2 regions of the Streptomyces sp. NPDC059897 genome follow, and region 1 is predicted to be linked to the other one. Evidence: predicted binding sites of a transcription regulator. Region 1 holds the regulator's gene; the other holds the start of a gene.
What was found. The regulator HrcA, encoded in region 1, represses chaperone genes, less so after heat shock. The targets are predictions, from matches to a motif close to TTNGCACTCNGNNNNNCNGAGTGCNAA.
Positions count from the first base shown of each region.

Region 2: groES (co-chaperone GroES) is a predicted target of HrcA. The motif match lies at 6,241-6,267, and genes of this name have one in related genera.

Region 1 covers NZ_JBHWKQ010000005.1:276,625-287,729, reverse strand. The annotation lists gene ACFV9W_RS08875 (SpoIIE family protein phosphatase) at 19-1,977, shown strand; gene hemW (radical SAM family heme chaperone HemW) at 2,014-3,246, shown strand; gene ACFV9W_RS08865 (DUF3097 domain-containing protein) at 3,660-4,481, opposite strand; gene ACFV9W_RS08860 (MBL fold metallo-hydrolase) at 4,516-5,265, opposite strand; gene hrcA (heat-inducible transcriptional repressor HrcA) at 5,409-6,425, shown strand; gene dnaJ (molecular chaperone DnaJ) at 6,426-7,565, shown strand; gene ACFV9W_RS08845 (nitronate monooxygenase) at 7,772-8,845, shown strand; gene ACFV9W_RS08840 (16S rRNA (uracil(1498)-N(3))-methyltransferase) at 8,845-9,591, shown strand; gene ACFV9W_RS08835 (hypothetical protein) at 9,670-10,206, shown strand; gene ACFV9W_RS08830 (PDZ domain-containing protein) at 10,275-11,105, shown strand, end outside.
Region 2 covers NZ_JBHWKQ010000003.1:269,276-280,380, reverse strand. The annotation lists gene ACFV9W_RS05835 (WhiB family transcriptional regulator) at 1-5, shown strand, start outside; gene ACFV9W_RS05830 (LysR family transcriptional regulator) at 65-961, opposite strand; gene ACFV9W_RS05825 (MOSC domain-containing protein) at 1,043-1,711, shown strand; gene ACFV9W_RS05820 (SDR family NAD(P)-dependent oxidoreductase) at 3,141-3,914, shown strand; gene groL (chaperonin GroEL) at 4,040-5,665, opposite strand; gene groES (co-chaperone GroES) at 5,788-6,096, opposite strand; gene ACFV9W_RS05805 (polysaccharide deacetylase family protein) at 6,308-6,940, opposite strand; gene ACFV9W_RS05800 (polysaccharide deacetylase family protein) at 6,937-7,932, opposite strand; gene ACFV9W_RS05795 (methyltransferase domain-containing protein) at 8,015-9,214, shown strand; gene ACFV9W_RS05790 (hypothetical protein) at 9,621-9,869, opposite strand; gene tsaD (tRNA (adenosine(37)-N6)-threonylcarbamoyltransferase complex transferase subunit TsaD) at 9,866-10,966, opposite strand; gene rimI (ribosomal protein S18-alanine N-acetyltransferase) at 10,959-11,105, opposite strand, start outside.

The sequences.
Region 1 (11,105 bases):
CTACTCAGGAGCCGAAACGTGGGTTCCATTCCGATCCAGCGGGAGAGCGCTCTCGGCCACCCGGACGTGCCGGACCAGCCGGCCGGGGAGCCGATCGTCGCGCGCACGTCGCTGCCGGGAAACCCGCTCGCGCCCGCGGCCGCCCGCCGCTTCCTGCGGGCCGCGTTCGCCGACTGGACCGAACTGCCCGAGCTGTCGGTGTCCCTGACCCTCGACGGCCGCCTCATGGACGACGCGACCGTCGTGCTCAGCGAACTCGTCACCAACGCCGTCGTGCACGCGGGCACCGGGGTCGACCTCCTGTGCCGCCTGGAGGGCCCCGCCCCCGACGGCAGCGCCACCGCCGGGCTCGTCGTCGAGGTCACCGACCGGCACCCGGCCCGCGCCGTCCGCAACGACCGGGGCTTCCGCTCCCCGGAGACCCCCGAGTACGGCCGCGGGCTCCAACTCGTGGCCTCCCTCTCCGAGTTGTGGGGCATCACGTACGGGCACGGCACCAAGACCGTCTGGGCCCGCATCCCCGCCGACGCCCCGACGGCCGCCGCCGAAACTCCCGACACCCCGGCCCGCATGCGCAGCCTGCAAAGGGGCTTGCGCGCCGCGGAGATCCTGGCACCCGCGTCCCGGCGCGCCCCCCAGGACCAGGACTGGATCAACCGCGGCGCGCTCTCCTTCCTCGCCGAGGCCTCCGACCTGCTCGCGGGCCAGCTCGACGAGGACATGGTCGCCGCCCTCGTCGGCCAGCTCCTCGTCCCCCGGCTCGCCGACTGGTGCGCCATCTGGTTCTACGAGGAGGAGGGCCGCGGCCTGCCGGGCGTCGTCGAGCACGACGCGCTGGGCGGGGGCCCGATGCAGCTGCCCCGGCTCGCCCGCGTCTGGCACACCCACGAACAGCGGACCGAGGAGCTCCGCGGACTCCTGGAGAAGGAGCCCCCGCGGCTGCCCGACCGACTCTCCGGCGCCGTCCCCGTGCCCTGGCCCTTCGACACGCAGGGCGGCCTCGGCACCGAGGGCTCGGGCTCCGCGCTCGCCTACCGGCTCTCCGCGGGCGGCCGCGCCCTCGGCATCCTGCTGATCGGCCGCTCCGGACTGCACCGCTTCCCCGACGAGATCACCGGGCTCGTCGAGGACTTCAGCCGGCGCGTCGCCCTCGCCGTCAGCGCGGCCCGCAGGTTCACCCGGCAGGCCACCATCAGCCGCATCCTGCAGAGCGGCCTGCTGCCCACGTCCATGGCCGAGATCCCCGGCGTCAAAACCGCCCTCGTGTACGAGCCGAAGGAGGCGGGCGGCCCCGGCGGCGACTTCTACGACGTGTTCCCGGCCGGCGACGGACGCTGGTGCTTCGCGCTCGGCGACGTCCAGGGCAAGGGCCCCGAGGCCGCCGTCGTCATCGGCCTCGTACGCCCCTGGCTGCGGCTCCTGGCCCGCGAGGAGTACCAGGTCGCGCAGGTCCTCGACCGGCTGAACAGGCTGCTGCTCGACGACGCGACCGAGGCCTCCGACGCGGCGGCCCGCGCGCTCGCCGCCGTCGACGGGAGGGGCGTGCCGCCGGAGGGCTCCACCTCCCGCTTCCTCTCCCTCCTCTACGGCGAGCTGACGCTCACCGAGGAGGGTGGCGTGATCTGCACGCTCGCCTCCGCCGGGCATCCGCTGCCGCTGCTCATGCGGCCCGGCGGGGAGGTCACCGCCGCGGCCACGCCGCAGGTGCTGCTCGGGGTCGTCGACGACCCGGACTACACGAGCGAGACCTTCATGATGGACACCGGAGACACGCTCCTGTGCGTCACCGACGGGGTGACGGAGCGGCGCCGCGGGGCCCTCCAGTTCGACGACGGCGACGGGCTCGCGCAGGCGCTCGCCGGGTGCGCGGGCCTGACGGCGCAGCTCCTCGCGGAGCGGATCAGGCGGCTCGTGCACGCCTTCGGGGACAGCCCGCCGGACGACGACCTGGCGCTGCTGGTGCTCCAGGCGCAGTGAGGCGGGGTTTGCCCGAAGAGGCGGGACAATGGGGTCATGCCTTCCGCACTTCCCGACGGTGAGCCCGTGCCCGACGACGGTTCGCTGCCCGCGTCCGCCCTCGCCGGGTCCGGCTCCCGACCCCTCGGCTTCTACCTGCACGTCCCGTACTGCGCCACGCGCTGCGGCTACTGCGACTTCAACACGTACACGGCCACCGAGCTGCGCGGCACGGGCGGCGTGCTCGCGTCCCGTGACAACTACGCCGAGACACTGGTCGACGAGGTGCGCCTCGCGCGCAAGGTCCTCGGCGACGACCCGCGCCCGGTGCGCACGGTCTTCGTCGGGGGCGGTACGCCGACGCTCCTTCCGGCCGCCGATCTCGTACGGATGCTGGCGTCGATCCGCGACGAGTTCGGGCTCGCGGACGACGCGGAGATCACGACCGAGGCGAACCCGGAGTCGGTGGACCCGGCGTACCTGGAGACGCTGCGGGAGGGCGGCTTCAACCGGATCTCGTTCGGCATGCAGAGCGCCCGGCAGCACGTGCTGAAGGTCCTCGACCGGACGCATACGCCGGGGCGGCCCGAGGCCTGTGTCGCGGAGGCGCGGGCGGCCGGGTTCGACCACGTCAACCTGGACCTGATCTACGGCACGCCCGGAGAGACGGACGACGACTGGCGGGCCACGCTGGACGCGGCGCTCGGGGCGGGGCCCGACCATGTGTCGGCGTACGCGCTGATCGTCGAGGAGGGCACGCAGCTCGCGCGGCGGATCCGGCGCGGCGAGGTGCCGATGACCGACGACGACGTGCACGCGGACCGCTATCTGATCGCCGACGAGGTGCTCGGCGGGGCCGGGTTCGACTGGTACGAGGTGTCGAACTGGGCGACGTCCGAGGCCGGGCGCTGCCTCCACAACGAGCTGTACTGGCGGGGGGCCGACTGGTGGGGCGCGGGGCCCGGGGCGCACTCGCACGTGGGCGGGGTGCGGTGGTGGAACGTGAAGCATCCTGGTGCGTACGCGGCGGCGCTGGCGGGTGGGCGGTCGCCCGGGGCCGGGCGGGAGATCCTGGCCGACGAGGACCGCCGGGTCGAGCGGATCCTCCTTGAGCTGCGGCTCCGTGAGGGCTGCCCCTTGTCCCTGCTTCGGCCGGACGGCCTGGCGGCGGCGCGGGGCGCGCTGCGGGACGGGCTCCTGGAGGCGGACCCGTTCGCCGCGGGCCGCGCGGTCCTGACGCTGCGGGGGCGCCTGCTGGCGGATGCGGTGGTCCGCGACCTGGTCGACTGACCTCGGGCCGTCGTCTTTGTTGCGGCACGGTGCCGTGGCGAGGCCCGTCGTCCTTGTTGCGCGGCACCGTGCGCCGCCTTGCCCACCCTGCCGCCCAAGGCGGCAGATTGCCCAAGGCGGGGCGGCACCCGGCCGTCACGGGTGGGGAGCCGTGGTGGGCGGCGGATTGCTAGGCGGGGCGGCACCCGGCGCCCCGTGCGGCCGACGCCCCCGGAGGGGGCGTGTGGGTGGGAAATTGGGCGGGGGAACGGGGCGGTGCGGGCAGGTAAATCAAGCCCCTGCGGCGGTTGAGCAGCGGGGTCCGGGGCGGAGCACCGAGGGCGCAACGCCGGTGCGGCAAATCAGCCCCGCCGGCGATTGAGGCGCGGGGTCCGGGGCGGAGCCCCAGGGCGCAACCCCGGTGCCGTGGTGCGTTACTCCGGGGCCGTCACGAAGTCGATCAGTTCCTCCACGCGGCCGAGGAGTTCCGGTTCCAGGTCCTTGTAGGAGTGGACCCGCGACAGGATGTGCTGCCACGCCTCCCCCGTGTTCGCCACCCGCCACCCGAGCGCCCGGCACACCCCCGTCTTCCAGTCCTGCCCGCGCGGCACCCGGGGCCACGCCTCGATGCCCACGGAGGCGGGCTTCACCGCCTCCCAGATGTCGATGTACGGGTGGCCCACGACCAGCGCGTGCTCGCTCGTCACCGACTGGGCGATCCGCCACTCCTTCGAGCCCGGCACCAGGTGGTCCACCAGCACCCCGAGCCGCGCGTCCGGGCCCGGGCCGAACTCGGAGACGACCGCCGGCAGGTCGTCGACGCCCTCCAGGAACTCCACCGCCACGCCCTCGATGCGCAGGTCGTGGCCCCAGACCCGCTCGATGAGCTCGGCGTCGTGCTTGCCCTCCACGTAGATGCGGCCCGCGCGGGCCACCCGGGCGCGGGCGCCGGGCACCGCCACCGAACCGGACGCGCTGCGGGCCGGCCCGGTCGGGGCCGGCGCCGAGGGACGTACGAGGGTGACGACCTTGCCGTCGATCATGAAGCCGCGCGGCTCCATCGGGAACACCCGGAGCTTGCCGAAGCGGTCCTCAAGGGTGACCGTCGGCCCCTGCGCCGTCTTCTCGACTCGGATCACCGCTCCGCAGAAGCCCGTGGTGACCTCCTCGACGACGAGGTCGGGTTCGGCAGGCACCTCGGGGGCCGGCTTGTTCCGCTTCCACGGGGGAGTCAGGTCAGAGGTGTACTGGCGCATCCGGCAGACGATAAGAGAGACGCGCAGGTCGCGCCTACGACACGCCGAAACGCGTCGCCAATGTGGCGCGTTGCGCGCGGACGAACTCCGCATTCACCACCGAACCGTGCCCCGGCACGTACACCGCGTCCTCGCCGCCGAGGTCGAGGAGCCGGTCGAGCGCCGCGGGCCAGTGGCCCGGCGCCGCGTCCCGGCCCGCCTGCGGTTCGCCCGACTCCTCCACCAGGTCGCCGCAGAAGACGACCTCCGGGCCGCCGGGCCCGCCGGGGACGAGCACCGCCAGATCGTGGCCGCTGTGCGCCGGGCCGATGTTCGCCAGCAGCACCGTCACACCGCCGCCCAGGTCGAGCGTCCACTCCCCGCACACCCGGTGCGGCGGGGTGACGAGGATGTCGACCGCCTCGGCCGCCTCCTCCGGGGGCACCCCGTGGCGCACGGCGTCGGCGCGCAGCCCCTCGGCGCCGCGCGCGAAGAGGGCGTCGATGCCCACCGCCCCGTACACCTCGACCCCCGCGAACGCGGCCGTGCCGAGGACGTGGTCGAAATGCGGATGGGTCAGAGCGACATGCGTCACTCTCCCGTGTGCCCCGAGGAGCGCGCGGGCGTCGGCGCGCAGCCGGGCGCCTTCACGCAGTGAGGATCCGGTGTCGATCAAGAGCGCCGCGTCTTCACCGACCACGAGGCCGGTCGTGCAGTCCCAGCCGGGCAGCCGCACCCGCCCCACATTCGGCGCGAGCCCCTCCCAGCCCGGCGAGGCCCAATCGATACGTTGCGCGAACTCCATACCTCGACGCTAGCGCCCTTGCCGGGCCCGTACCCACCGGCCGTACACTGAGCCGGGGACGATTGGCACTCGCCCACAGGGAGTGCCAAAGCAGGAAGATCGCAGGCAACGAACGCAACGGCTGTTTCTGGAGGTGTGCGCCGATGCTCAATGAACGCAGGCTCGAAGTGCTGCGCGCCATCGTCCAGGACTACGTCGGCACCGAGGAGCCCGTCGGCTCCAAGGCGCTCACCGAGCGGCACAAGCTCGGGGTCTCGCCGGCGACCGTGCGCAACGACATGGCGGCCCTGGAGGACGAGGGGTTCATCGCCCAGCCGCACACCAGTGCCGGGCGCATCCCCACCGACAAGGGCTACCGCCTGTTCGTCGACAAGCTCACCGCCGTGAAGCCGATGGCCGCGCCCGAGCGGCGCGCCATCCAGAATTTCCTGGACGGCGCCGTCGATCTCGACGACGTCGTCGGCCGCACCGTGCGGCTGCTCGCGCAGCTCACGCGGCAGGTGGCGATCGTCCAGTACCCGTCCCTGACCCGGTCCACCGTGCGCCATGTCGAGCTGCTCTCGCTCGCGCCCGCCCGTCTGATGCTCGTACTGATCACGGACACCGGGCGCGTGGAGCAGCGGATGATCGACTGCCCGGCACCCTTCGGTGAGACGTCCCTCGCGGATCTGCGGGCCCGGCTGAACAGCCGTGTCGCGGGCCGCAGGTTCGCCGATGTGCCGCAGCTGGTGCAGGACCTGCCCGAAGCCTTCGAGCAGGAGGACCGGGGCACGGTCTCCACGGTGCTCTCCACTCTTCTGGAGACACTCGTCGAGGAGACCGAGGAGCGGCTGATGATCGGCGGTACCGCCAATCTCACTCGCTTCGGACATGATTTTCCCCTCACCATCCGGCCCGTTCTGGAAGCCTTGGAGGAGCAGGTCGTGCTCCTCAAGCTCCTTGGCGAGCTGGGAGATTCGGGCATGGCCGTACGGATCGGTCATGAGAACGCCCATGAGGGACTCAACTCCACGTCCGTCGTGTCGGTCGGCTACGGTTCGGGCGGCGAGGCAGTGGCCAAGCTCGGCGTGGTCGGCCCGACCCGCATGGATTACCCGGGAACGATGGGAGCAGTACGCGCAGTGGCACGTTACGTCGGACAGATCCTGGCGGAGTCGTAAGTGGCCACGGACTACTACGCCGTACTCGGCGTGCGCCGCGACGCTTCCCAGGACGAAATCAAGAAGGCCTTCCGAAGGCTGGCGCGTGAGCTTCACCCGGATGTGAATCCGGACCCGAAGACTCAGGAGCGCTTCAAGGAGATCAACGCCGCCTACGAGGTGCTCTCCGACCCGCAGAAGAAGCAGGTCTACGACCTCGGGGGCGACCCCCTGTCGCAGGCCGGCGGAGGCGGCGGGGCCGGTGGCTTCGGCGCCGGCGGGTTCGGGAACTTCTCGGACATCATGGATGCCTTCTTCGGCACGGCGTCGCAGCGGGGACCCCGGTCCCGCACGCGCCGTGGTCAGGACGCCATGATCCGGCTCGAGGTCGAGCTGGACGAGGCGGCCTTCGGCACCACCAAGGACATCCAGGTCGACACGGCTGTGGTCTGCACGACCTGCAGCGGTGAGGGCGCGGCGCCCGGCACCTCGGCGCAGACCTGCGACATGTGTCGCGGTCGCGGTGAGGTCTCGCAGGTGACGCGGTCCTTCCTCGGCCAGGTCATGACCTCGCGGCCGTGCCCGCAGTGCCAGGGCTTCGGGACGGTCGTCCCGACGCCGTGCCCGGAGTGTGCCGGTGACGGCCGCATCCGGTCGCGTCGCACGCTCACGGTGAAGATCCCGGCCGGTGTGGACAACGGCACGCGGATCCAGCTCGCGGGCGAGGGCGAGGTCGGCCCCGGCGGCGGCCCCGCCGGTGACCTGTACGTGGAGATCCACGAGCTGCCGCACCCGACCTTCCAGCGGCGCGGCGACGACCTGCACTGCACGGTCACCATCCCGATGACGGCGGCGGCCCTCGGCACGAAGGTGCCGCTGGAGACGCTCGACGGCACGGAGGAGATCGACATCCGGCCCGGCACCCAGTCCGGCCAGTCGGTTCCGCTGCACGGGCGCGGTGTCACGCATCTGCGGGGCGGCGGCCGCGGTGACCTCATCGTGCACGTCGAGGTCATGACGCCGCAGAAGCTGGACCCGGAGCAGGAGCGGGTGCTGCGGGAGCTGGCGAAGCTGCGCGGCGAGGAGCGGCCCACGGGGCAGTTCCAGCCGGGCCAGCAGGGCCTGTTCTCCCGTCTGAAGGACGCGTTCAACGGCCGTTGAGCCACCCGTGTACGCCGCACCGGCGTTACGGCCTCGGGGCTCCGCCCCGGACCCCGCTGCTCAATCGCCGCAGGGGCTTGAGATGGTCGACCAAATCAAGCCCCGCCGGCGATTGAGGCGCGGGGTCCGGGGCGGAGCCCCGAGGCGTGGGGGGACGGGGGCCCGGTCGATTCGGCGCCCCGGAGGGGACGTGGCACGATGCGGGCATGTCCTCCGCACTGACCGATCTCTGCCCCCTTCCGATCGTGCAGGCCCCCATGGCGGGCGGCGCTTCGCAACCCGCCCTGGTCGCCGCCGTGGCCGAGGCCGGAGGGCTCGGGTTCCTCGCCGCCGGGTACAAAACGGCCGACGGGATGTACCAGGAGATCAAACAGGTGCGGGCGCTCACCGGCCGCCCGTTCGGCGTGAACCTCTTCATGCCGCAGACCGAGCACGCGGACCCGGCCACCGTCGAGGTCTACCGCAACCAGCTGGCCGGCGAGGCCACCTGGTACCGCACCCCGCTCGGCGAGACCGACAGCTGCAGCGACGACGGCTACGACGCCAAGCTGGCGATCCTCGTCGACGACCCCGTCCCGCTCGTCACCTTCACCTTCGGCTGCCCCCGGCGCGCGGTCGTCCAGGCCCTGCAGCGCGTCGGCACGAAGGTCGGCGTCACCGTCACGACGGTGGAGGAGGCGCAGGCCGCGCAGGAGGCCGCCGCCGACCTGGTCTGCGTACAGGGCATCGAGGCCGGCGGGCACCAGGGCACGCACCGGGACAACCCGGAGGCCGACGGCAGCGGTATCGGTCTCCTCTCGCTGATCGCGCAGGTCCGCGAGGCCGTGCAGCTGCCGATCATCGCCGCAGGCGGGATCATGCGCGGCGCGCAGATCGCCGCGGTGCTCGCGGCCGGTGCCGACCTCGCGCAGCTCGGCACCGCGTTCCTGGTCACCCCGGAGTCCGGTGCGCCGGAGCCGCACAAGCAGGCCATGACCAACCCGCTGTTCCACCGGACCGAGCTGACGCGGGCCTTCTCCGGGCGTCCCGCGCGCGGCCTCGTCAACCGGTTCATGCGCGAGCACGGCCCGTACGCCCCCGCCGCGTACCCGCAGGTCCACCACATGACGTCGCCGCTGCGCAAGGCCGCCGCCAAGGCCGGTGACCCGCAGGGCATGGCGCTGTGGGCGGGGCAGGGGCACCGGCTCGCGCGGGAGCTTCCCGCCGGGCAGCTCGTGGAGGTCCTCGCCGCCGAACTCGATGCCGCCAGGGCCGCTCTGACGCAGCGGGGTGCCGCCTGATGACCGCTCCCGTGTTCGTCGTCGAGGGGGCCGTCCCCGGCGACCGCCCGTATGTGCTCGACGGGCCCGAGGGGCGGCACGCCGTCTCCGTGAAGCGGCTGCGGGCCGGCGAGACCGTGACCCTCACCGACGGGCTCGGCTCCTGGTGCGAGGCCGTCGTCACCGGCAGCGAGGGCAAGGACCGGCTCGCGGTCGAGGCGGGCCCCGTGCACGTCGAGGCCGAGGAGCGGCCCCGGATCACCGTCGTACAAGCGCTGCCGAAGGGCGACCGGGGCGAGGTCGCCGTGGAGACCATGACCGAGACGGGCGTCGACGCGATCGTGCCGTGGGCCGCGTCCCGGTGCATCACGCAGTGGCGCGGCGACCGCGGGCTCAAGGCGCTCGGCAAGTGGCGCAACACCGCGCGCGAGGCCGGGAAGCAGTCGCGGCGGGTGCGCTTTCCGGTCGTCGGGGAGGCCGCGACGACGAAGGAGGTCGCGGCGCTGCTCGCCGGGGCGGACTTCGCGGCGGTGCTGCACGAGGACCGGGACGCCCCGAGCGGGGCGCTGGCTTCGGCCGCACTTCCGGACAGCGGCGAGATCGTGCTCGTCGTCGGCCCCGAGGGCGGCGTATCGCCCGAGGAGCTGGCGGTGTTCGAGGAGGCCGGGGCGCTTCCGATGCGGCTGGGGCGCAGCGTCCTGCGCACCTCGACGGCCGGAACGGCGGCGGTGGCGTTGCTGCTGGGACGCACGGGACGCTGGGGGTAGACACCCGCCCGGAAGTTGTCCCGATCGTGGCCGCAACCGCACTACCGACGCTGTACGTCCGCTGGCATTCTGCCGTGCATGCGGGGATCGAAGGGGTTCGGCGGGCTGGTCCTCGTCGCTGCCGTGGTCGCCACGGGCGTCGCGTGCCAGCCGATCGAGGGCGACCTCAACCCGTCCGCGGTCGCGGTCACCACCGACCAGCAGGCCACCGATGAGCTGAACCGGCAGCGCGGCAAGGTCGCCTGGCTGAGCTGTACGGCCGTGTACAGCGGGCCCACGCCCTCCGGGGAGTCGGCGCCCAGCGAGGTGAAGGTCGACTGCCGGGGGAAGACCAAGGACGGCAAGGACATCACCGTGGAGGGGTGGATCTACGGGGTCGTCTCCGGAAAGTGCGTACGCGGGAAGACCGTCGCCCGCATCGACGACAAGGTGTGGTTCAGCTACGCCGTCCTCGGCAACTGCGCGGCGACCGGCGGCACTTCGGCCCCGCGGGAGTGGCAGCAGCCGGCGCCGTCGCAGGATCCGCAGCCGCAGGAGCCGCAGCCCGGCTCCACCAGCACGGTCACCGAGACCGTCACGGTCACCGGGCCGCCGCCCACCTTCGAGGGCAAGTGACGCCGACTTTCCGCAACAAGTGATCAGACGGGCTGACGTGGCACGCGGCCAAATTTAGGCTGGGCCGGGTGACGACTCCTGCGTACCTCCGGTTCCCGCACCTGCAAGGCGAGTTGGTGGTCTTCACCGCCGAGGACGACGTGTGGGCGGCGCCCCTCGACGGCGGCCGCGCCTGGCGGGTCAGCGCCGACAACATGCCCGTCGCACACCCCCGGCTCTCCTCGGACGGCGAGACGGTCGCCTGGACCTCGCGCCGCGACGGAGCGCCGGAGGTGCACATCGCCCCGCTGGCCGGCGGCCCCGCCAAACGCCTGACGCACTGGGGGAGTTGGACGACGAACGTCCGCGGCTGGACCCCCGACGGGCGGGTGCTCGCCACCTCCGCGTACGGCCAGGCCTCGCTGCGCCGCAGCTGGGCGCGGGCCGTGCCGCTCGACGGCGGACCGGCCGAGACGCTGCCGTACGGGCCCGTGGGCGGCGTCGCGTTCGGGCCGCAGTCCCACGTGCTGCTGCTGTCCGCGCCGATGGGCCGGGAGGCCGCCTGGTGGAAGCGGTACCGGGGCGGCACCGCGGGCAAGCTGTGGGTCGACCGGAGCGGCGAAGGCGAGTTCGGGCGGCTGCACGCCGAGCTCGACGGGAACATCGAGTGCCCGATGTGGGTGGGGGAGCGCGTCGCGTTCCTGTCCGACCACGAGGGCGTCGGCGCGCTCTACTCGTCCCTCCCCGACGGCTCCGACCTGCGGCGGCACAGCGCCGTGGACGGCTTCTACGCGCGGCACGCCGCCACCGACGGCGAGCGGGTCGTCTACGCGAGCGCCGGTGAACTGTGGCTCGTCGAAGGCCTCGACGAGGGCGTGGAGCCGCGCCGCCTCGACATCGGCCTCGGTGGCCAGCGCGTC
Region 2 (11,105 bases), on a different contig from region 1:
ACTGAAGGAACGTTTCTGCAAGGACCGTGGACGTGGGCGCGCCGAGGTGCGCCCACCTCCGGTTTCAGCGTGTCGCGGCCTTCGCCAGGTGCTCGAGGGTCGCGCCGACCGCGGGCACCTGCGCCAGGTCGGGCAGCGTGAGCGCGACGATCTCGCGGCGCACCGGGGGCTCGACGGTCACTGTGCGTGCACCCTTGGGGCGAACGGACTCGATGGCCAGTTCGGGGAGGACCGCCACGCCGAGACCGGCGCTGACGAGCCCGACGACCGCCGGATAGTCGTCCGTCGCGAAGTCGATCCGGGGGGCGAACCCGGCGCCCCTGCACACCTCGACCAGCTGGCGGCGGCAGCGCGGGCAGCCCGCGATCCACGGCTCGTCCGCGAACGCGTCGATGGTGACCGAGCCCGCGCCGGCCAGCGGGTGCCCCTCGGGGACGAGCCCGACGAGCCGGTCCGCGAACAGCGTCCGTACGACGAGGTCGTCCCAGTCCTCGGCGGCGTGCGCCCCCTCGTAGCGGAAGGCGAGCGCGACGTCGCAGTCGCCCTCGCGCAGCATCTCGACGGAGCGCGGAGGCTCCGCCTCCACCAGCGACACGCGCGTGCCGGGGTGTTCGGCGCGCAGGGCGGCGAGGGCGGTGGGGACGAGCGTCGAACTGCCACTGGGGAAGGACACGAGCCGAACGCGCCCCGCCCTCAGTCCCGCGATCGCGGCGATCTCCTCCTCGGCGGCGGTGAGCCCGGCGAGGATGCCCGACGCGTGCCGCACGAGGGCCTCGCCGGCCTGCGTCAGCCGCATCTCGCGCCCGGTGCGGATGAGCAGCGGCGTACCCGCCGACGACTCCAGTGCCTTCATCTGCTGGCTCACGGCGGGCTGGGTGCAGCCCAGCTCGCGTGCCGCCGCGGAGAAGGAGCCGGTGGCGGCGACGGCGCGCAGGACACGGAGATGACGGGCCTCGATCACCCCTCAAGCATAAGCGAAACTTGGAGAATGTGCCGGATAATGCGTGGCGGCTTTGGGTGGCGGTCCCGTAGCGTTCCGCGCATGAAGCTTCTGTCGCTCAACCTCGGCCGACCCAAGACCGTCGATTACACGGACCAGCCCGAGGGTGTCACGGGCATCGACAAGCGCCCGGTCACCGGCCCCGTACGGGTGGCGGCGCCCGGCACCAAGGGGACCGGCGCGAGCGGGCTCGCGGGGGACGCGGTGTGCGACCTGCGGCACCACGGCGGGGACCACCAGGCGGTGTACGCGTACGCGCGTGAGGACCTGGACGCGTGGAGCAAGGAGCTCGGCCGTCCGCTGGCCGGCGGCGCGTTCGGCGAGAATCTCACGACGGAGGGGGTCGACGTGTCGGGCGCGAAGATCGGCGAGCGCTGGCGGATCGGGGCGGAGCTGGTCCTTGAGGTGACGTCCGGGCGGATCCCGTGCCGGACCTTCCAGGGGCATCTGGGTGAGCGGGGATGGGTCAAGCGGTTCACGCAGGAGGGGGCGCCGGGGGCGTACCTGCGGGTGATCGAACCGGGCGAGATCCGTGCGGGCGACGCCATCGAGGTCGTGCATCGGCCGGAGCACGAGGTGACGGTGGCGGTGCAGTTCCGGGCGGTGACGCTCGACCGGAAGCTGCTTCCTCAGCTGTTGGCCGCGGGTGATGCGCTGCATCCCGAGGCGAGGCGCTCCGCGCGGGAGTACGTCGAGAAGTACGGCTCGTAGGCACGGTCGCGGCCGACCGTTCCTACGCCACGGGGCTCCGCGCCCAATCGTCGGCGGGGCTGATTCTGCGGCACCGGCGTTACGGCCTCGGGGTTGTGCACTGGACCCGGTACCGGCGTTACGGCCACGGGGCTGTGCCCCGGACCCCGCGCCTCAATCGCCGGCGGGGCTGAATTCGCCGAACCGGCGTTACGCCTGCGGGGCTACGCCCCGGCCCCGGCCCCGGTGTGTCTCCTCCCGGAGCGGGGCTTGATTCGCCCCGCGCGCCCGCAGGCGACGGCCCTGCCGGTGCCCTCGCCTGTCTCCGCCGCCCATCTCCCACCCACCCGCCCCCTCCAGGGGCGTCGGCCCCACGGGGTTTCACCCTCGCCTGCGGCGACCCGCTGCCGGGCCGCCCGGTTCCCCGCCTGTTGCGGTCGGACGCACCCGACTTGCACACTCCCCCACCAGGTACCGACGCCCCGCCCGTGGCCGTCGACGCTGTCCCCGTCTTGGGCAATCTGCCGCGGGCCAGCTTCCCTGCCCGTTGCGTCGGGTGCACCCGACTTGGGCAACCACCGCCGGGACGCCTCCCCGCCCCTTGCGGACGACCACGCCCACCTTGAGCAACCACCGCCAGATCCGCCTCCCCACCCGATGCGCCTGGCCGCAACCGCCTTGGGCAATCTGCCGCCAGGTCCACCTCCCCACCCGTCACGGCCGACCGCACCCACGTTGGGCACCCGCCGCCAGCCCGCCTCCCACCCGATGCGCTCGACCGCGCCCACCTTGGCCAAACGCCGCCCGCCCGCCTCCCCACCCGTTACAGGCGACCGCACCCGACTTGGGCAACCGCCGCCCGGCCCGCTTCCCCACCCGATGCGCTCGACCGCCACCGCCTTGGGCAATCTGCCGCCTGGGGCGGCAGGGTGGGCAAGGCGGCCCCCGGTGCCGCGCAACGTAGAAGTCGGCCGCGGCCCCGGTACACCCGGCACCCGGTGCCGCGTAACAAGTCCGAACCTCGGCGCCACGTGACGGACACGGCGAGCCCCGCCCCGGCACGGCCCCGGGGCCACGGGGGCCGAAGCCCCCGGAGGGGGCGGGCGGGTGGGAGATGAGCGGGGACCGGGGCAATAGGCCGTGCCGCGGAAACCTCACGACAGGCGTCACCCCGGCAAGCGACACCCCGGTCCCGCGAAACCCTCACGGCGGGCGTCGACTCCGGGAAGCGCCACCCCGGTTCCCCGTACCCCTCACGACAGCCGCCACCCCAGCAAGGCACCACCCCGGCCCCCCGCAACCCTCACCACAGCCACCACCCCGGCAAAGCACCCCCGGCCCCGCGCACCCCTCACCACAACCGCCACCCCGGCCCCCCGAAAAGGGAACCGTGGCCTCCGCCCCCGGGGGTGTGATCACGGGCACCGGTCCGTGCTCATAACCTTGGCCCATGACTACCGCCCTGATCACCGGATCCACCGCGGGCATCGGCGCCGCCTTCGCACGACGGCTCGCCACCGACGGCCACAACCTGGTGCTCGTCGCGCGCGACACCAAGCGGCTGCACGAGCAGGCGACCGAGCTGCACGACGCGCACGGCATCGAGGCCGAGGTGCTCACCGCCGACCTGGCCACGGAGGACGGAATCGCGGCGGTCGAGGCCCGGCTGACGGACCGTAAGGCGGCGGTCGATCTGCTCGTGAACAACGCCGGGTTCGGCAACAAGGGCCAGTACCTGGAAGTCCCGATGGCCGACGAGCTGACGATGCTGAAGGTGCACTGCGAGGCGGTGCTGCGGCTGACGTCGGCGGCCGCGGGGGCGATGCGCGAGCGCGGCCGCGGCGGCGTCGTGAACGTGGCGTCCGTGGCGGCCTTCGTGCCCCGCGGCACCTACGGCGCGTCGAAGGCGTGGGTCGTGCAGTTCACGCAGGGCGCGGCGAAGGACCTCGCGGGCAGCGGGGTCCGGCTGATGGCGCTGTGCCCGGGATTCGTGCGTACGGAGTTCCACGAGCGCGCCGGAATGGGCACGGGGAACATCCCGAAGTGGATGTGGCTCGACGCGGACAAGCTGGTGGCGGCGGCGCTGGCGGATCTCGCGCGCGGCAAGTCGCTGTCGATCCCGGATCCGCGGTACAAGGCGCTGATGGGTGTCGTGAAGGTGGCGCCGCGCTCCCTGCTCGGCGGGATCACCTCGCGGACGGGCCGCAAGTACGGCCCCCAGTAAGGGAGTTGCCCCTTCGCCACGGGGCGGAGAGATAGAGAAGAGACAGAGATACGGAAACGGCCGAGGCCCGGCCCCGTGCGATACGGGGTCCGGGCCTCGGTCTGCGTCAGCCGGAGCGGCGTGCCTCAGTGGGCGTGGCCGTGCCCGTGGCCACCGGCCTCGGGCTCCTCCTCAGCCGGCTTCTCGACGACCAGGGTCTCGGTCGTGAGCAGCAGGGAGGCGATGGAGGCGGCGTTCTCCAGGGCGGAGCGGGTGACCTTGACCGGGTCGATGACGCCGGCCTTGACCAGGTCGACGTACTCGCCGGTCGCGGCGTTGTAGCCGTTGCCCTTGTCGAGGTCCTTGACCTTGGAGACGATCACGTAGCCCTCCTGGCCGGCGTTCTCGCCGATCCAGCGGAGCGGCTCGACGACGGCGCGGCGGACCACGGCGACACCGGTGGCCTCGTCGCCCTGCTTGCCGAGGGAGTCGTCGAGGACCTTGGAGGCGTGCACCAGGGCGGAGCCACCACCGGAGACGATGCCCTCCTCGACCGCGGCGCGGGTCGCGGAGATGGCGTCCTCCAGACGGTGCTTCTTCTCCTTGAGCTCGACCTCGGTCGCGGCACCGACGCGGATGACGCAGACGCCGCCGGCCAGCTTGGCCAGGCGCTCCTGCAGCTTCTCGCGGTCCCAGTCCGAGTCCGTGTTCTCGATCTCGGCCTTGATCTGCGCGACGCGGCCCTGGACGTCCTCGGACTTGCCGCCACCGTCGACGATGGTGGTGTCGTCCTTGGTGATGGTCACGCGGCGCGCGGTGCCGAGCACCTCGAGACCGGCCTGGTCGAGCTTGAGGCCGACCTCCTCGGCGATGACCGTGGCACCGGTGAGGGTGGCCATGTCCTGCAGCATCGCCTTGCGGCGGTCGCCGAAGCCGGGGGCCTTGACCGCGACGGCGTTGAACGTGCCGCGGATCTTGTTCACGACCAGGGTCGACAGGGCCTCGCCCTCGACGTCCTCGGCGATGATCAGGAGCGGCTTGGAGCCACCGTTCTGGATGACCTTCTCCAGGAGCGGGAGCATGTCCTGGATCGAGCCGATCTTGCCCTGGTGGATCAGGATGTACGGGTCGTCGAGGACGGCCTCCATACGCTCCTGGTCGGTGACGAAGTACGGGGACAGGTAGCCCTTGTCGAAGGCCATGCCCTCGGTGAAGTCGAGCTCCAGGCCGAAGGTGTTGGACTCCTCGACGGTGATGACACCGTCCTTGCCGACCTTGTCCATCGCCTCGGCGATGAGCTCGCCGACCTGGTTGTCCTGGGCGGACAGACCGGCGACGGCGGCGATGTCGGACTTCTCGTCGATCGGGCGGGCGGTCGCGAGGAGGTCCTCGGACACGGCCTTGACCGCGGCGTCGATGCCCTTCTTCAGGGCGGCCGGGGAGGCGCCGGCGGCAACGTTGCGCAGGCCTTCCTTGACCAGGGCCTGGGCGAGCACGGTGGCGGTGGTCGTACCGTCACCCGCGATGTCGTTGGTCTTGGTCGCCACCTCCTTCACCAGCTGCGCGCCGAGGTTCTCGTACGGGTCCTCGACCTCGACCTCACGGGCGATCGTGACGCCGTCGTTGGTGATGGTGGGGGCGCCGAACTTCTTGTCGATGACGACGTTGCGGCCCTTGGGGCCGATCGTCACCTTGACCGTGTCGGCAAGCTTGTTGACGCCGCGCTCGAGGGCGCGACGGGCGTCCTCGTCGAACTTCAGGATCTTCGCCATGGAGCTGAGTCAGTCCTCTCGAAAAAGGCGAACCGCGCCCCTCGCACCCGGCAATATCAGCGGGGGCCAGGGGCGCGGTTCAAAGCATTCTGCTTCAGTGAAGCTGGGAAAGCTCGGGTGAATTACTTCTCGACGATCGCGAGCACGTCGCGAGCCGAGAGGACGAGGTACTCGTCGCCGTTGTACTTCACCTCGGTGCCGCCGTACTTGCTGTACAGCACGACGTCGCCGACCTTGACGTCGAGCGGAAGGCGCTCGCCGTTCTCGAAGCGGCCGGGACCCACGGCGAGGACGGCGCCCTCCTGGGGCTTCTCCTTCGCGGTGTCCGGAATGACCAGGCCAGAGGCCGTGGTCTGCTCGGCGTCGAGCGGCTGGACCACAATGCGGTCCTCGAGCGGCTTGATGGCAACCTTGGAGCTGGAGGTCGTCACGATCCGGTCTCCCCCTTCGGAGATCTCACGGGGTTAACAGTCTGGGGTGGCGACCAGGTGGATCCGTCGTCGCGGGTGCCGGACCTGCCCGTCGCTGTTGGCACTCTCCACTGGTGAGTGCCAGAGCCGAGACTATGACCGCGATTAGCACTCGGTCAAGCGGACTGCTAATCGACGCCAGATCTTCGCTCCGGTTCGGCTTCGCTCCGGCTCACAGGTAGTCCTCCAGGGCCGCCACCTCGTACCCCTCGGCCTCGATGCGGCGCAGCAGGCGCGGGGTCGTCTCCGGCCGGGCCCGGAGGATGTCCCCGGCCCGCAGCGGGCCGTCCTCCGGACCGCGCCACAGGACGATGGCGTCGACGCCGCACTCGGCCGCCGCCTGGAGCGTGTTCCCGTCGTACGCGCCCCGGGGCGGGTGCAGCAGTCGCGGCGCCGCCCCGAAGCGGGCCCGCACGCGGTCGCGCTGCCCGCAGATCTCGGCGTGCTGCTCGACGTAACCGAGTCCCGGCAGCAGAGGCCGGGTGAGGGTGCGGTTCTGCACCCGGGCGCCCAGTGCGCTCAGTTCGCCGAGGCCGGTCCCGCCGGGGCCCGCGAGGAACAGCGAGACCGGGAGGCGCCGGTCCCGGACCAGGTCGGCGAGACGGGAGCCCCGCCCGGCCTCGTCCTCGTACGCGAGGAAGACCACCTTGTCGTGGGTGGGGACGCGGGAGACGACCGGTGGGACCGCCGCACCGGCGCCCGGCGCGGGCCGTGGGGGCGGGGCGGCCTCCCGCGCGCATCCGGCGAGCAGCACGACAGCCAGGGCGCAGCCGGACAGCCGCGCCCACACCCCGCGCGGTGTCACAGGTAGTCCTCCAGGCGCGCCACCGCGTACCCCCTGTCGGTGAGGTACTTCATGAGGTTGCGGATCATGTCGGGCATCGTGCCCTTCCAGTCCTTGCGGCCCCTGAAGTGCGTGAGCAGGATGTCGCCCGGGTGGATGCTGCGGTCCCACTCGCGGTAGTCCATGCGGTCCACGAACGCCTCGGCGTTCCAGATCGGGGCGTACTCGATGCCGCAGGCCTTGGCGGCGCGCAGGGTGTCCCGGTTGTAGTCGCCGAACGGCGGGCGGAAGACCGTGGGCCGCTTGCCGTACTTCTTCTCGATGACGTCCTGCATCCCGCAGATCTCCTGCTTCTGCCGCGCGTACGACAGGCCGGGCAGGAACGGGTGGTGGAGCGTGTGGTTGTTGAGGGTGACGCCGCGGGCCTGCATCTGCTTGAAGTAGCCGTACCGCGGCCTGACCTCGGCGTCGGTCAGGAAGGCCGTGTACGGGATGCGCAGTTCGCTCATCATCTTCAGGAACCGCGGGTCCTTCTCGGCCCCGTCGTCGATGGTGAGGAAGACGACCTTGTCCTTGGTCGGGATCGTCGTGAACACGGGCGGCAGGCCGAGCTTCTTCTGGCCCTCGACCTCGAAGCCCTTGCGTGTCTCGATGACCGGCTTCCTCGCGGGCGGGGGCGGCGCGGTCAGCGGCACGTCGGCGAGGCCCCAGCGCTTGCTCGCCGCGACGAGGGCGGCCCGCTGGTCGCGCAGCTTCGTCGCGTACGCGTCGAGGGCGCGGGCGGGGGCGCCCTGGAGGCCGTTGTGCGCCTGCTGGCCGGGGGCCGGTTCCGCCGGCCGGGTGTCGCCGCCGGTGGAGCAGCCCGCGGCGAGGGCGGAGGCGGCGAGCAGCGCGCCGAGGAAGCGGACGCCAAGGGCCCTGCCAGGGCTTCCGCGCCTCCTTCCGCATCTCCTTCCGCGTCTCCTCCTGACCAACTTTCGGGCGGTTTCTTCGTTTTGTCGTACTAGTTGCATGGCGCCGGATCCTGGCAGCTCGCGGGCCCGTTCCCGGGCCGACACCGCGGCCTGGCGCGCACCGTCGCCCGCCTGGCCCACAATGGACCGGGTGAGCTCCTCCCCTTCGCCCGCCGACTTCTCCGCCCTCCTGTCCCCCGAGGGCCTGGCCCTGCTCGACGAACTCCGCGATCACGATCCGGCCCAGGAGCTCGCCCTCGCCACGAAACTGCGCCGCGAGCACCCGGCCGAGCTCGTTTCCGCCGCGCTCGCCCAGGCGCGGCTGCGGCAGCGGGCGGTGGCGAAGTTCGGGGCCGAGGACGCGGGGCGGATGTTCTTCACGCCGAACGGGGTGGAGCAGGCGACGCGGACGAGCGTGGCGGCGTACCGGGCCGGCGCCTTCGCGCGGCTCGGCGTGCGCTCCGTGGCCGACCTGTGCTGCGGCATCGGCGGCGACGCGATCGCGCTCGCCCGCGCGGGCATCCGCGTTCTCGCGGTCGACCGGGACCCGCTGACGTGCGCGGTGGCGCGGGCGAACGCGGAGGCGCTCGGGCTCGCGGAGCTGATCGAGGTGCGCGAGGCGGACGTCACCGAGGTGGACACGGCCGCATACGACGCGGTGTTCGTGGATCCGGCGCGGCGGGGCGGCCGTGGGCGGATCTTCGACCCCGAGGCCTACTCACCGCCCCTCTCCTGGGCCGTCTCCGCCGCGCTCAAGGCGCCGCGCGCCGCGCTGAAGATCGCGCCGGGCATCCCGCACGAGGCGATCCCGGCGGAGGCCGACGCCGAGTGGATCTCGGACGGCGGCGACGTGAAGGAGGCCGTGCTCTGGTTCGGGACCGCGCCCGGGCGGATGCGGGCGACACTGCTGCCGGGGCCGCGGGAGCTGGTGGGCAGGGGGCTTCCCGATCCCGAAGTGCGTTCTGTCGGGCGGTACTTGTACGAGCCCGATGGCGCGGTCATCCGGGCGCACCTGGTCGCCGAGGTCGCGGAGGAGGTCGGCGGCGGGCTCGTCGACGAGACGATCGCGTACGTGACGGCCGACGAGCTGCACCCCACGCCGTACGCCGCCGCGTACGAGATCACGGACCAACTCCCTTTCAATGTGAAGAAGTTGAAGGCGCTGCTACGGGAGCGGGAGGTCGGCGTACTGACGGTGAAGAAGCGGGGGTCGGCGGTCGAGCCGGAGGAACTGCGACGCAAGGCAATGCCGAAGCCCTTCGGAAAGCGGGCGGCGACGGTGTTCCTGACCCGCGTCGCGGACGCCCCCACGATGCTCATCGGCGGCCCCGCCACGGGTTGACGCCACGGGGCACGTACCTCGCCTTGGGCGGCAGGGTGGGCAAGGCGGCCCGGCGCGGCCAGCGCCCTCGGCAGGGCCCGCCCCCGGAACCCGTGCCCGACGCCACGGGGCTCCGCCCCGGCCCCCGCGCCTCAATCGCCGGCGGGGCTTGATTTGCCCACCCGTCGCACGGGCCTGCTTCACTGCACCGGCACTACGCCCCCGCGCCCCCGCCCATCTCCCACCCACCCACCCCCTCCGGGGGCGTCGGCCACACGGGGCGCCGGAAGCCGTCACCGAAGCCCCCGGTACGACAGCCGGAGATGCGACTCCCAGAGATCCGCCGGGAGGCCGCACGTCTCCTGCCCGGCAGTGAGGTGCGGCAGCTGCTGTTCTGGCGTTACTTGTTGACGTACAAGAAGGAGGACTAGGCGGACTCGAAGCGCCAGCGGTGGACCGTGCGGGTCACCAACTCGTCGGACGGTTCCGGGAGTTCGGGGACGGCCGCGTCGTAATCCGCGTCCCACCACGTGATGACGAGGACCCGGTCCCGCGGCGCGCGGAACGTCTCGCGGCGTTCCGGCTCCCGGGCCAGGACCTGCGCCTTCGCCCAGGCGAGGAGTTCCTCGCCGCGCCCCTCGACGGCGCGGGCCTCCCACATCAGCGCGACCGTCATGAGTACAGGTTCTCCTTGCTGACCTCGTGGACGTGGTCGTGATGGTGCTCCCCGTGGCCCGGGACGTGCGGTTCCGTCACCGGGAGCGAGGAGTCCGCCGGGAGGTCCCAGGAGGACGGCGTCCGGTTGCGGGCCACCATTTCCGCGCCGAGCGCGGCGACCATCGCACCGTTGTCCGTGCACAGCTTGGGGCGCGGCACGCGAAGGCGGATCCCGGCCTTCTCGCAGCGCTCCTCGGCGAGGGCGCGCAGCCGCGAGTTGGCCGCGACGCCGCCGCCGATCATGAGGTGGTCGACGCCCTGGTCCTTGCAGGCCCGCACGGCCTTGCGCGTCAGGACGTCCACGACGGCCTCCTGGAAGGACGCCGACACGTCGCGCACCGGCACGTCCTCCCCCGCCGCCCGCTTCGCCTCGATCCACCGGGCCACGGCGGTCTTCAGGCCGGAGAAGGAGAAGTCGTACGCCGGGTCGCGCGGGCCGGTCAGTCCGCGCGGGAAGGAGATCGCGTTCGGGTCGCCCTCCTTCGCGTACCGGTCGATGACGGGGCCGCCCGGGAAGCCGAGGTTCAGCACCCGCGCGATCTTGTCGAAGGCCTCGCCCGCCGCGTCGTCGATGGTCGCGCCCAGGGGACGTACGTCCGAGGTGATGTCCGTGGACAGCAGGAGCGAGGAGTGGCCGCCCGAGACCAGCAGCGCCATCGTCGGCTCCGGCAGCGTGCCGTGCTCCAGCTGGTCGACGCAGATGTGCGAGGCGAGGTGGTTGACGCCGTAGAGCGGCTTGTCGAGCGCGTACGCGTACGCCTTGGCAGCCGAAACGCCGACCAGCAGGGCACCCGCGAGGCCGGGCCCGGCCGTGACGGAGATGCCGTCGAGGTCCTTCGCCGTGACGCCCGCGTCCTTCAGGGCGCGCTGGATCGTGGGGACCATCGCCTCCAGGTGCGCGCGGGAGGCGACCTCGGGGACGACACCGCCGAAACGGGCGTGTTCGTCGACGCTGGAGGCGACGGCGTCGGCGAGCAGGGTCGTGCCGCGGACGATGCCGACGCCGGTCTCGTCGCAGGAGGTCTCGATGCCGAGGACGAGCGGTTCGTCAGCCATGGTTCTTCTCTTCGTTCACAGTGTCGTTCGCGGTGTCGTTCACGGTCGTGGTGGTGAAGCGCATGACGAGCGCGTCGATGTTGCCCGGCTGGTAGTAGCCGCGCCGGAAGCCGATCGGTTCGAAGCCGAAGCGCTCGTA